Regions from separate parts of the Lysinibacillus telephonicus genome, predicted to be linked through region 2. Evidence: riboswitches for the same ligand, from Rfam matches in the RefSeq annotation. Region 2 holds a riboswitch; the other holds the start of a gene.
The links. Region 2 has a riboswitch for FMN ahead of MKY04_RS07845 (ECF transporter S component). Riboswitches for the same ligand answer to the same signal wherever they lie in the genome.
Positions count from the first base shown of each region.

Region 1: it holds a riboswitch for FMN, as region 2 does, so the genes downstream of both, ribE (riboflavin synthase) here and MKY04_RS07845 (ECF transporter S component) in region 2, are expected to answer to the same signal.

Region 1 covers NZ_CP155468.1:3,785,408-3,790,886, forward strand. The annotation lists gene recX (recombination regulator RecX) at 1-386, opposite strand, end outside; gene MKY04_RS18440 (polysaccharide deacetylase family protein) at 673-1,464, shown strand; gene ribH (6,7-dimethyl-8-ribityllumazine synthase) at 1,655-2,122, opposite strand; gene ribB (3,4-dihydroxy-2-butanone-4-phosphate synthase) at 2,159-2,779, opposite strand; gene ribE (riboflavin synthase) at 2,807-3,448, opposite strand; FMN riboswitch at 3,572-3,707, opposite strand; FMN riboswitch at 3,856-3,989, opposite strand; gene rlmD (23S rRNA (uracil(1939)-C(5))-methyltransferase RlmD) at 4,176-5,479, shown strand, end outside.
Region 2 covers NZ_CP155468.1:1,658,282-1,663,760, reverse strand. The annotation lists gene glnA (type I glutamate--ammonia ligase) at 1-657, opposite strand, end outside; gene MKY04_RS07850 (MerR family transcriptional regulator) at 696-1,091, opposite strand; gene MKY04_RS07845 (ECF transporter S component) at 1,381-1,959, opposite strand; FMN riboswitch at 2,217-2,392, opposite strand; gene MKY04_RS07840 (GerMN domain-containing protein) at 2,499-3,719, opposite strand; gene MKY04_RS07835 (RNA polymerase sigma factor SigX) at 3,709-4,257, opposite strand; gene MKY04_RS07830 (ATP-binding protein) at 4,513-5,479, opposite strand, start outside.

The DNA of each region.
Region 1 (5,479 bases), 2.1 Mb from region 2:
CGCGGCCCTTTTTTAGCTGTCTTCTTTTTCGTTTCAAGAAGCGCTTTTGAATATGTTTCATCATTAAGGAATCCTAACTTTTCAAGTTTTCTAATCGCTTCTAAAATAACAGCCTCTCCAAAATCAGCATCTAAAAGCTTTTTCTTTACTTCATATTCACTTCGCATTTGATAACTTAAATAATGTAGTGCACGGTTAAATGCTTTTGAAATTTCATCTTCATAATTAATTTCATCTATTTCAAATTGGTCGAGTATTTTCCCTTTTGTTAAACCAAACTTTATAAGTGTAGCTTCATCGACAGCAAATGCAAAGTTTTCATTTAAATAAATATTATAACGCTCTGGATTATTTTTTTGACGACTTATTTTTGATATAACCTGCATATCTACACTCCTTCTACAGCATAGTATACATGTTTTTGTAGTTAGTTTCATTGAAAAGCATAAGTACCCTGTTTAGCTCAGATAAGAGCTGGTCGACAAAAATACAGCCTCCGTTGGCATTGTCAGCACTAGCAATCCGTGTGCGTCGGATGGACCTGACACGTGAGCAGGTGCAGACGCGACCTCGAGATGCTTTCACTGCTTGCACTAGATATTAACTTTCTTATTACCGAATAATGTACTTATTTTCGCACAAGATAAGCAAAAAGGAGGCTTTATTTTTTTTATGTGGAAACATCACATTTTTGGTTTAACCATTTGTGCAATAGTATTTACTATTGCTTTTAGTTTCGTTAAACCAAATGTTGCAAATGCAAACGCCTATCATTGGGGCTTTACTAAAGGAAAAGATGGAAAACCTGGAGAAGCAGGGGCTAAGTTTGAAAGAATTTTAAGTGAACACGGTGCATTTTATCGAGGAGATATAAACAAAAAAGTTATTTACCTTACTTTTGATAGTGGTTTTGAAAATGGGTTTACAGAAAGTATTCTCGACACTTTAAAGGAAGAAAATGTCCCTGCGACCTTCTTTTTAACAGGACATTATTTAACAAGTGCTACAGATTTAGTGAAAAGAATGATAAAGGAAGGACATATAATCGGAAATCATTCTTACGGACATCCCGATATGTCAAAGTTATCCGATGAAGCTTTAGTAGATGAATGGCATAAGTTTGATAACAAGTTAAAAGAATTAACTGGTATTAAGCGAACTTATTACGTTAGACCACCTAAAGGAATTTTTAGCGAACGTGATCTTCGTGTTGGCAATGAGCATGGCTATACCCATATATTTTGGGATACAGCATTTGTTGACTGGCATGCAGATTCCACAGTTGGATGGGAATATGCATATGATGAATTAATGGGTCAATTACATCCTGGAGCACTTATTTTATTGCATACTGTTGCAAAGCATAATGCAGATGCTCTACCTAAATTTATACAGGATGCAAAAAAGCAAGGCTATGAGTTTGGTTCATTAGATGATTTAGTTATGGATTCTTTATTTGAATAAAATAAACGGAATGCATCGTGCTCCTGCCGCTGCGCTTACGTCGCAAATAATACTGCTCCTGCCGCTGCGCTTACGTCGCAAAGATGGGCGATGAAGCTACAGACTCCTAATTATACATTTTATTTTAGAAACAAAAACAAACGCAAGAATGATGTTAAAAGTCAACATTCTTGCGTTATTTATTTGATCATTATTTAAACATTTTTTTCAAGTTTGCCATTTCAATTGCTGAAACTGCAGATTCATATCCTTTATTGCCAGCTTTTGTTCCTGCACGTTCAATTGCCTGTTCAATATTTTCAGTCGTTAAAACACCGAAAATAACCGGAACATTTGTATCCAGGGAAACTTTAGCAATGCCTTTTGCTGCTTCATTGCAGACATAGTCATAGTGTGAAGTAGCGCCGCGGATTACTGTACCCAATCCTATCACAGTGTCGTAATCTCCTGTTTCAGCCATTTGCTTTGAAATAAATGGTACTTCAAATGCACCTGGAACCCAAGCAATATCAATATTTTCCTCGTTAACTCCGTGTCTTTTTAGACCATCAAGTGCACCGTCTAATAATTTAGATGTAATAAATTCATTAAAACGTCCTACAACAATTCCTACTTTTAAATCAGTACCGATTAATTGTGCTTCAAATGTTTTGCCCATTTTTTATTTCTCCTTTTAAAAAACCAATTTTATTATTTATCTGTTAACAGTATTTTTTTCGCTAAGACGATATTTAACTAAATCTTCAATTGAAATAATTTTCAAGTTATGCACCTTCGAAAATTCAAGCAAACCATCCAACCGAAGCATTTTTCCGTCATCGCCCATAATTTCACAAATAACTCCTGCTGGATAGGATCCACATGCTTTTGCTAAATCAACTGCAGCCTCTGTATGTCCTCGTCTTTCTAAAACTCCATTATCCTTTGCTACTAAAGGAAACACATGTCCTGGTCTTCTAAACTGTTGGGGTTTTGCATTTTCGTTTATCATTTGAAGAATGGTAAACGAGCGCTCATACGCACTAATCCCAGTCGTTGTTTCAACATGATCTATACTTACAGTAAAAGCAGTTTGGTGATTATCCGTATTATTTTCAACCATTGCATGCAGTTCAAGTTTTTGTGCAAGTCCTTGGGAAATTGGTGTACAAATTAGTCCTCGGCCATATGCAGCCATAAAATTTATATTTTCAGGTGTTGCAAATTCCGCTAGGGATAATAAATCTCCTTCATTCTCTCTATTTTCATCATCCACTACAATGATGGTTTTTCCTTCTTTTAAATCTTTTAAAGCTTCTTCGATTGTGTGTAACATGAAAACCACCACCAATTTCTACTTATTTTAAAAACCATTTTGTCTTAAAAAGTCATACGAAATATTTGATTGTCTTTTATCGCTTTTTCTTAAATGATGTAATACATACTTGCCCAGCATGTCAGTTTCAATATTGACCTGCTGACCTATACCCTTCATCCCTAAAATTGTTTCAGCGTAAGTATGTGGTATAAGTGAAACAGTGACACTTTGTTCTGTCACTTTAAAAAGCGTTAAACTCGTCCCATCAATTGTAATCGAGCCTTTTGGAATACAGTTCTCCGTAAGTTCTTTCGGCACTTCAATGTCGATATAAACTGCATTTGATACCGCCCTTTTACTTCGAATTGTTCCAACACCATCAACATGTCCTGAAACAATATGACCTCCAAAACGGCCGTTTGCGCTCATAGCCCGCTCTAAATTAACAAAATCACCTTGCCTCAACATATGAATAGTTGTTGCTTTTACTGTCTCCGGCATAACATCAACAGTCATTTCTTCACTTGTTAAATGGGTAATCGTTAAACATACCCCATTGACTGCAATACTGTCTCCTAAATGGGCATCAGAAACTATTTTGGATGAGGCAATTGTAATTTCCATGCTTTTTTCATCTTTTTTTAGCCCAACCACTTTGCCTTTATCTTCTATAATTCCTGTAAACAAAATCTCACCTCTTTTATTTATAAAAATAAAAACCCCTTAGTGGATTCCTAAGGAGTTTGGGAGTATTTTAAAAAAGGCATAGTTAAATAAACCTTTTGAAAGTATATTTTTCAAAAAGTGCCTATCATCCTTCTCCCATCCAGACTTTAACTGTCGGCTTTGGATTCTCACCAAATCCTGCTCATTTGAGCTCGCGGGCTTAGAATAAATTTTATTCATCACCGCCGATTGGGAATTTCACCCGACCCCGAAGGACTAAGCTGAATCAAATTATTCAGCTATTATGAAATTATGTTAATTAAATAAAAAATCCCGACCTGATTAGGACCGGGATAAAGGTACTGTGTAAAAAATTGAATAACAAATAAGACTATTAAATATCATCATTTAATAGCAAGTCAATACTTACACTCCTTCTCCCATCCAGACTATACTGTCGGCTTTGGATTCGCACCAAATCCTGCTCATTTGAGCTCACGGGCTTAGAATAGTTTTATTCATCACCGTCGATTGGGAATTTCACCCGACCCCGAAGGAAATTTATTTAATTGATTTAAAGATACCACGAAATAATAAGATTATCCAATATATAATCTTTTGTTCGAAATAATATTACCGAGGCATACTTAGAATAAAGAGATTTCATCACTTGCTTTACCTTCTTGCTTCGTTATAATGGTTAAATGAACTTATTAAAGGACGTGAGCTTTTGAGCGAAAAAGTAACTATGGAAGTTGGACAAAAATTTCCTTTAACTATAAAACGACTTGGTATTAACGGTGAAGGTGTAGGATTTTATAAGCGAAATGTTGTATTTGTTAAAGGTGCGCTGCCTGGTGAAGAAGTAACTGTAAAAGTATCAAAAGTACAACGGAATTTTGCGGAAGCTGATATTTTAAATATAAGAAAGGCTTCAAGCAATCGTCAGGAACCGCTTTGTCCTATTTATAATGAATGCGGCGGCTGTCAGCTTCAACATCTAACATATGAAGGGCAATTAAAAGAAAAACGCGATATGGTTGTACAGTCCCTTGAAAAATACGTAAAATCAATAGCTGAAACAGTGGAAATTCGTCCTACTCTAGGAATGGACAACCCTTGGCACTACCGCAATAAAAGTAGTTTCCAAGTACGAAAAGAAGGAAAACGTGTTTATGCGGGACTTTTTGCAGAAGGAACTAATAAACTTCTGAATATTAATGATTGTGCAGTTCAACATCCGTTAACTTCAAAAATTACAGTTGGTACACGCAAAATATTGCAAAAGCTAAATATTTCGATCTACGACGGAAAATCACTTGATGGTTTGGTAAGAACAATCGTTGTTCGTACTGGAATTAAAACTGGGGAAACTCAAGTTTGTCTCGTAACGACAAGAAAAGATCTGCCACATAAAGAAGAACTAATTGAACGGATGTTAAAGATTGACCCAAGTATCGTGTCTATTACGCAAAACATTAACCGCGAAAAAACATCTCTTATTTTTGGAGATGAAACAATCGTTTTATACGGTAAAGAAACGATTCATGAAAAATTAGGTGAGCTTGCATTTGACCTTTCATCACGTGCTTTCTTCCAATTAAACCCCGAGCAAACCGTTCATCTATATGATGAAATTAAAAAAGCAGCAGCGCTTACTGGCAAAGAAAAGGTTGTTGATGCTTATTGCGGTGTTGGAACAATTGGATTATGGCTTGCTCCCCTTGCAAAAGAGGTTCGAGGTATGGATGTTGTACCCGAAAGTATTGAAGATGCGAAGAAAAATGCAAGAAATCACGGATTTAAACATGCCCGCTATTATACAGGGACAGCTGAAGAATGGTTAGCAAAGTGGAAAAGAGAAGGCTTTATTCCTGATGTCGTGACAGTCGATCCTCCACGCACAGGGCTTGCTCCAAGCTTTATTAAAACGGTAATGAAAATAAAACCAAAACGCTTCGTTTACACTTCTTGTAATCCATCGACTTTTGCAAAGGACTTACAAGAATTAACTAAACTATATAAAGTTGAATACATCCAGCCAGTCGATAT
Region 2 (5,479 bases):
TTTAACAACTAATTTAAATGTTTGAATGTTATCACATGCTTCAACAGCATTTGCATATTTGAAGTCAATTTCATGTTGTCCTGGTGCTACCTCATGGTGAGAAGCTTCGATTTCAAAGCCCATTTCTTCAAGTTCTAATACGATATCACGGCGGCAGTTTTCACCAAGGTCTGTTGGTGCTAAGTCGAAGTAACCACCGTCGTCATTTAATTCTAAAGTAGGGTTGCCTTTTTCATCTAATTTGAATAAGAAGAATTCTGGTTCTGGCCCTAGGTTAAAGCTTGTAAATCCAAGCTCTTCCATATTTGCTAGAACTCGTTTTAAGTTTGAACGTGGGTCGCCAGCGAATGGTGTACCATCTGGGTTTACGATATCACAAATAAGGCGTGCAACTTTCCCTTTCTCAGCTGTCCATGGGAAAATTACGAAAGTATCTAAATCTGGTTGTAAATACATATCAGATTCTTCGATACGAACGAAACCTTCGATTGATGAACCGTCGAACATCATTTTATTATCTAATGCTTTATCTAATTGACTTAATGGAATTTCTACGTTTTTAATTGTACCTAGAATATCCGTAAATTGTAGACGGATATATTTAACGCCTTTATCTTTCACAATTTGTTTAATGTCTTCTTTTGTATACTTAGCCATCTTTTATCCACACTCCTATTATTTAAAGTTAATATAATCTACTCGCCCTTCATTTGAAAAAAGCGAGATAAATCCCCTTGTCTTAGTGACGCCTTTTGCATAATTTGTGCCTGTTGCATTTCCTCACGTAATATTGCCCGGAGTTCAGAATCTGAAATCGATAATTTGTTAGAAGATTTGACATTGTTGTTTTTTCTCATATCAAATACTTTTTTTATCCCTGCCATGTTAATTCCTTGGTCAAGTAGTTCGCGAATTTCTAACAATGCATCTACATCATCTAATGAAAACATTCTGCGATTCCCCTCTGATCTAGCAGGTTCGATTAATTTATGTTCTTCGTAATATCGAATTTGTCTCGCAGTCAACTCCGTTAATTGCATTACCATGCTAATAGGGAGTAACGGCATTGCTCTTCGAAACTCTCGACTCATCGACATCTCCTCCCTTTCATAGCATTATTTTAAACTACGTAACTTATAATAGCAATACCATGTTAGAAAAAATAACATACGGAATTTAGATTTTATTTATCGCAAATTTAGATAAGATAAAATAACAGCATTTTATAGAATTTTCGTTACAATAAACAGAAAATTTAAACTTCCTCTCCTTCTACCTTTTTAAAAATTCTGTCAAATAGCCCATTTGGCAGTTTACTTCACAAAAAAAGCTGTTCTCTAAGTCTATTTACGACTTAAAGAACAGCTTAATTTTAATTATCTACAACAAATATTGCGCTCTTTGATTTTCGATCCATACTTTCATCGTACGGAAAAGTAAAACTGCTACAACCATTAGCATAATTCCTTTAATTATATTAAATGGTAAAATACCTAACACTATCGTTTCTTTCATATCAAACGTACCCCAACCAAGGAAATAAGTGTACATTGGTAAAAAGGCAATATAGTTCAGCAGACTCATACCTACTGACATTGTGATAGTACCTATAATTAATCCACTGATTAATCCTTTCAATGAAGGAAGCTTCTTATAAACATAATATACGGGTAAAATAAACAGAATTCCTGTTGCGAAATTTGCCAGATGTCCTACTGGTACTCCAGTTGGTGTTCCAGAAAAAATCCAATCTAAAATGTTTTTAAATAATTCTACTAGAATACCAGCCATCGGTCCCATCGTAATTGCTGCTATTAAAGCAGGTACATCACTAAAGTCAATTTGCAAAAACACTGGGAACCATGGCAACGGGAAGTTTAGCAGCATTAAAATGAAAGAAATGCTGCTTAGCATCGCAATGGTTACAAAGGAACGCAGCTTAAGCTTTTGATTTTTCATACCAATTTCTCCTCTTTGCTGATTCAACTTAGCAAGAAGAAAGGACAGTCATTTTTTCGTTCTCAATGAAAAATCCCTTACGCTAATAATAAGCATAAGGGAGAAATAGGCACATTGAAATAAAATTCCGAAAAACTGTACGTTAAAGAAGAGCACCATAAAAAGAATACTCAAATAAAAGTATTGCCAATACAAAATAGTATTGTCGATACTTAAACGTACAAATTTCGCAATACATTACGAAACAAAGACTGTACCTTCACCTTCTCCCATCCAGACTATACTGTCGGCTTTGGAATCACACCAAATCCTGCACACTAAAATAAGCGGCTCGCGGGCTGAAGTAGCTTTTATAAAATCCCTCAATCAATTCCAGGAGATTTAAGCTTCTATTACCGCCGGTCGGGAATTACACCCTGCCCCGAAGATGAATCATTATTAAATTTTATTATAGCTCTTATTATAGATTTAAAATAATCCCATGTAAAGAACATTGCTTAAAACAAAATGGCGCTGTTAATGTCTCATTTTCAATATTATTATTGAAGTACTAGTGCATAATCAATTTCATTTGCTCCTACCGGCATTGGTAATGGATTCGTTAAATCAAAACCTTGCCATTCTGTTTGCAATACGTTTTCGAACTGTACTTGCATATTAAAGCTAGAAGCGGTAAGGAGTATGCCTTCAATCATTTGCATTGCTTGCACTTGATCAAAAGCCATCAAATCTAATTGTTGTGTAAAATTGACTGTTGCAATATCTCCTTCTACACGTACTTCATAATCAATGTTTGGTAAAATTACCGATTGATACACATCATTTGTTTCATCTTTCATTGCATTAATTGCTTCCTCAACTGTTGCAAATGTAGCTCTGAAGTTTGGCGCCAAATATTGTGAACCATCCGGCTGAGTATATTCAAAATAATTATACTGTGTTTGTTCATTTTTCATTTCTAGCGGTGTGCTCGGTTCACCAACTTGACTAAATTCAAAAGGTGCTCCTTCTTCGTTGAAAAATGCAATTTCATCATAATAGTAACTAAATGTATCAACTAAGGATGCGTTATATAGTGAGTATGCTGCAGAAGCAATGTCATATGATTGACTATTTGGTAAAGTATGAACCACTTGGTTGTTTTGCTCAGTTATTTCTCCCACGTAAGGGTGATAATCGACAAATCCAATTGCTTCTTCATTAAATAACGGTGCATATTGATTATAAAGCTGAACTCCTGTAGGTTTAGTATTATCAAAGTCCTCTTCTATTTTTTCATTTGGAATTAAAACTGTTACCGGAATACTATCTGCTGCATCGCTTGATAAGCCCAGCTTAAAGACTGTCTTGCCTTCAATATCTTCAGGATATACTGCTGTTTTAAGATCTACTGCTTCAGTTGAAAAAACATTTAACGAACTTCTTTGGACATCAGATGATTCCGAAAATTCTTCAGCACTGTCCTCTAACTTCTCGGTTGATTCGATAGTTTTACTTTCTTCACCTGAATTACTAGATTCCATTTGTTGCCCTGTCATAGAAGGGATAACTATTGCTAATAAGCATAATGCAGCAACCGAAATTAATATAGGAACCCAATAAAACTTTTTCGTTTTTGTTTTTTTATTAAGAAGCAATTCATCAACACCTTCATCCTTTAACCGTTGAAGCACATCATCTTTGGAGCGATGATCATGAATCTTTGGTGCATTTGAAAGTAATTGTTCGATCTTGTCGTCGTCCCATTTCTCATGACTCATTATGATTTGCCTCCTTTTCAACTGAAGTTGTTAATAGATCACGAAGCTGCTTGATTGCCCGATGCTGAGTAGTTTTAACTTTACCTTCCGACCATTTTAAAATTTCTGCCGTCTCTGCAATAGATAATTCTTGAAAATATCGCATAATGATAACCATTTTTTGATCACCGGTACACTTATCAAGTGCATCGAGTAATTGTTTCATATCATCATTCATTTCAATTAAAGTTTCGGGTGATTTAAGCGGGGAAACAAGCTGTTCTGTTTCCCAATTAAATGCATCAAAAGAGTGTGATGTATGTACTGCATTTTTTCTAAAATAATCAATCGCCACGTTTTTTGCTATTGCAAAAAGCCAGGTTTTTTCAGAACTTCTTCCCTGAAAACGATCATAGGATTTCAATACTCTTACATACACCTCATGTGATAAATCTTCTGCTACCATACGATTTTTTACTAAATATATTAAAAACTGAAAGACATCCTGATGGTAGGCATCATACAAACGATGGAAAATGGATTCTTTCATCCATGCCACCCCCGTTCTTACTTATTTTGTCGTATTAAATTGAAAAAAGTTTCATCAAGATTCATTTTTACATAACAAAAGCGCGACAGAATTGTTTTTTAGGACTGCGCCTACATAACTGTCGCTAAAGCTTTCATCACAAATAATTACCATTAAGGATGGTGATGTTTGTCGTTACCACGTCTTAGAGTACTTAATAAAGAACTATAGGGGCTTTTCAGAAAATTTTTGTTTCTGGAGAGCCCCCTTATTAATTGTAATTTCTTATAAAGGTAAATAGAAAGTAAATGTTGTTCCTTCACCAGCAATGCTGTCAACTCGAATATTTCCTTTGTGAGCTTCTACAATGTTTTTAGCAATTGCTAAACCTAGCCCAGTCCCGCCTTTTGAACGTGTTCGGGCTTTATCGGCCTTATAAAAGCGTTCAAATACAAAAGGCAAATCTTCCTTAGGGATGCCTTCGCCGGTATCTGCTACTTGAATTTTAGCATACGAAAGTTCTTGTTCTAGAGAAACTGTTACACTGCCTTCTTTGGATGTATGGCGGATCGCATTGTCAATTAGATTTGTTAGTACTTGTTCAATACGGTCTTCATCTAAGCTGACTTCCACATCTTCTGATAATGTCGTCTTAAATTGCAGCTGAACTTGACTTTCCTTTGCCACTTGAGCAAATTTCTGAGTAATCCGTTCTAAAACATGCACCATTGGAACATTTTCTTTGTATAAAGTTGTATAACCTGATTCCATTCTTGCTAAATCAAGCAAATCCTTTACAAGTCTTCCCATGCGCTGTGATTCATCATATATAATGCGAATCATCTCATTACGATCCTCTTCAGAAGTGACGACGTCATCAAGCAATGCCTCTGAATATCCTTGCAGCATCGAAATAGGTGTACGAAGCTCGTGTGAAACATTCGCAATAAAATCAGAGCGTAGTTTATCTAATCGTAATTGTTCGGTCATATCTCGTATAACTGCAATTGCACCACGAATCGATTGTTCACTATTTTTTAACGGGCTTATCGTAATTCGATAATAAAAACCGTTCATCTCAATATCTTCTTCTAATTTATCTTCAAAATTCAAAACATGATCTAACATATGATATATTTCTGCCGGAATAGGACTAGCCCCTTCGGATTTATTTCCTAAAAACCATTTTTGCAGTAATTTCTCAGCAGGTGGGTTACTTAACAAAATCGTTCCATCCCGATTAAATGTAATA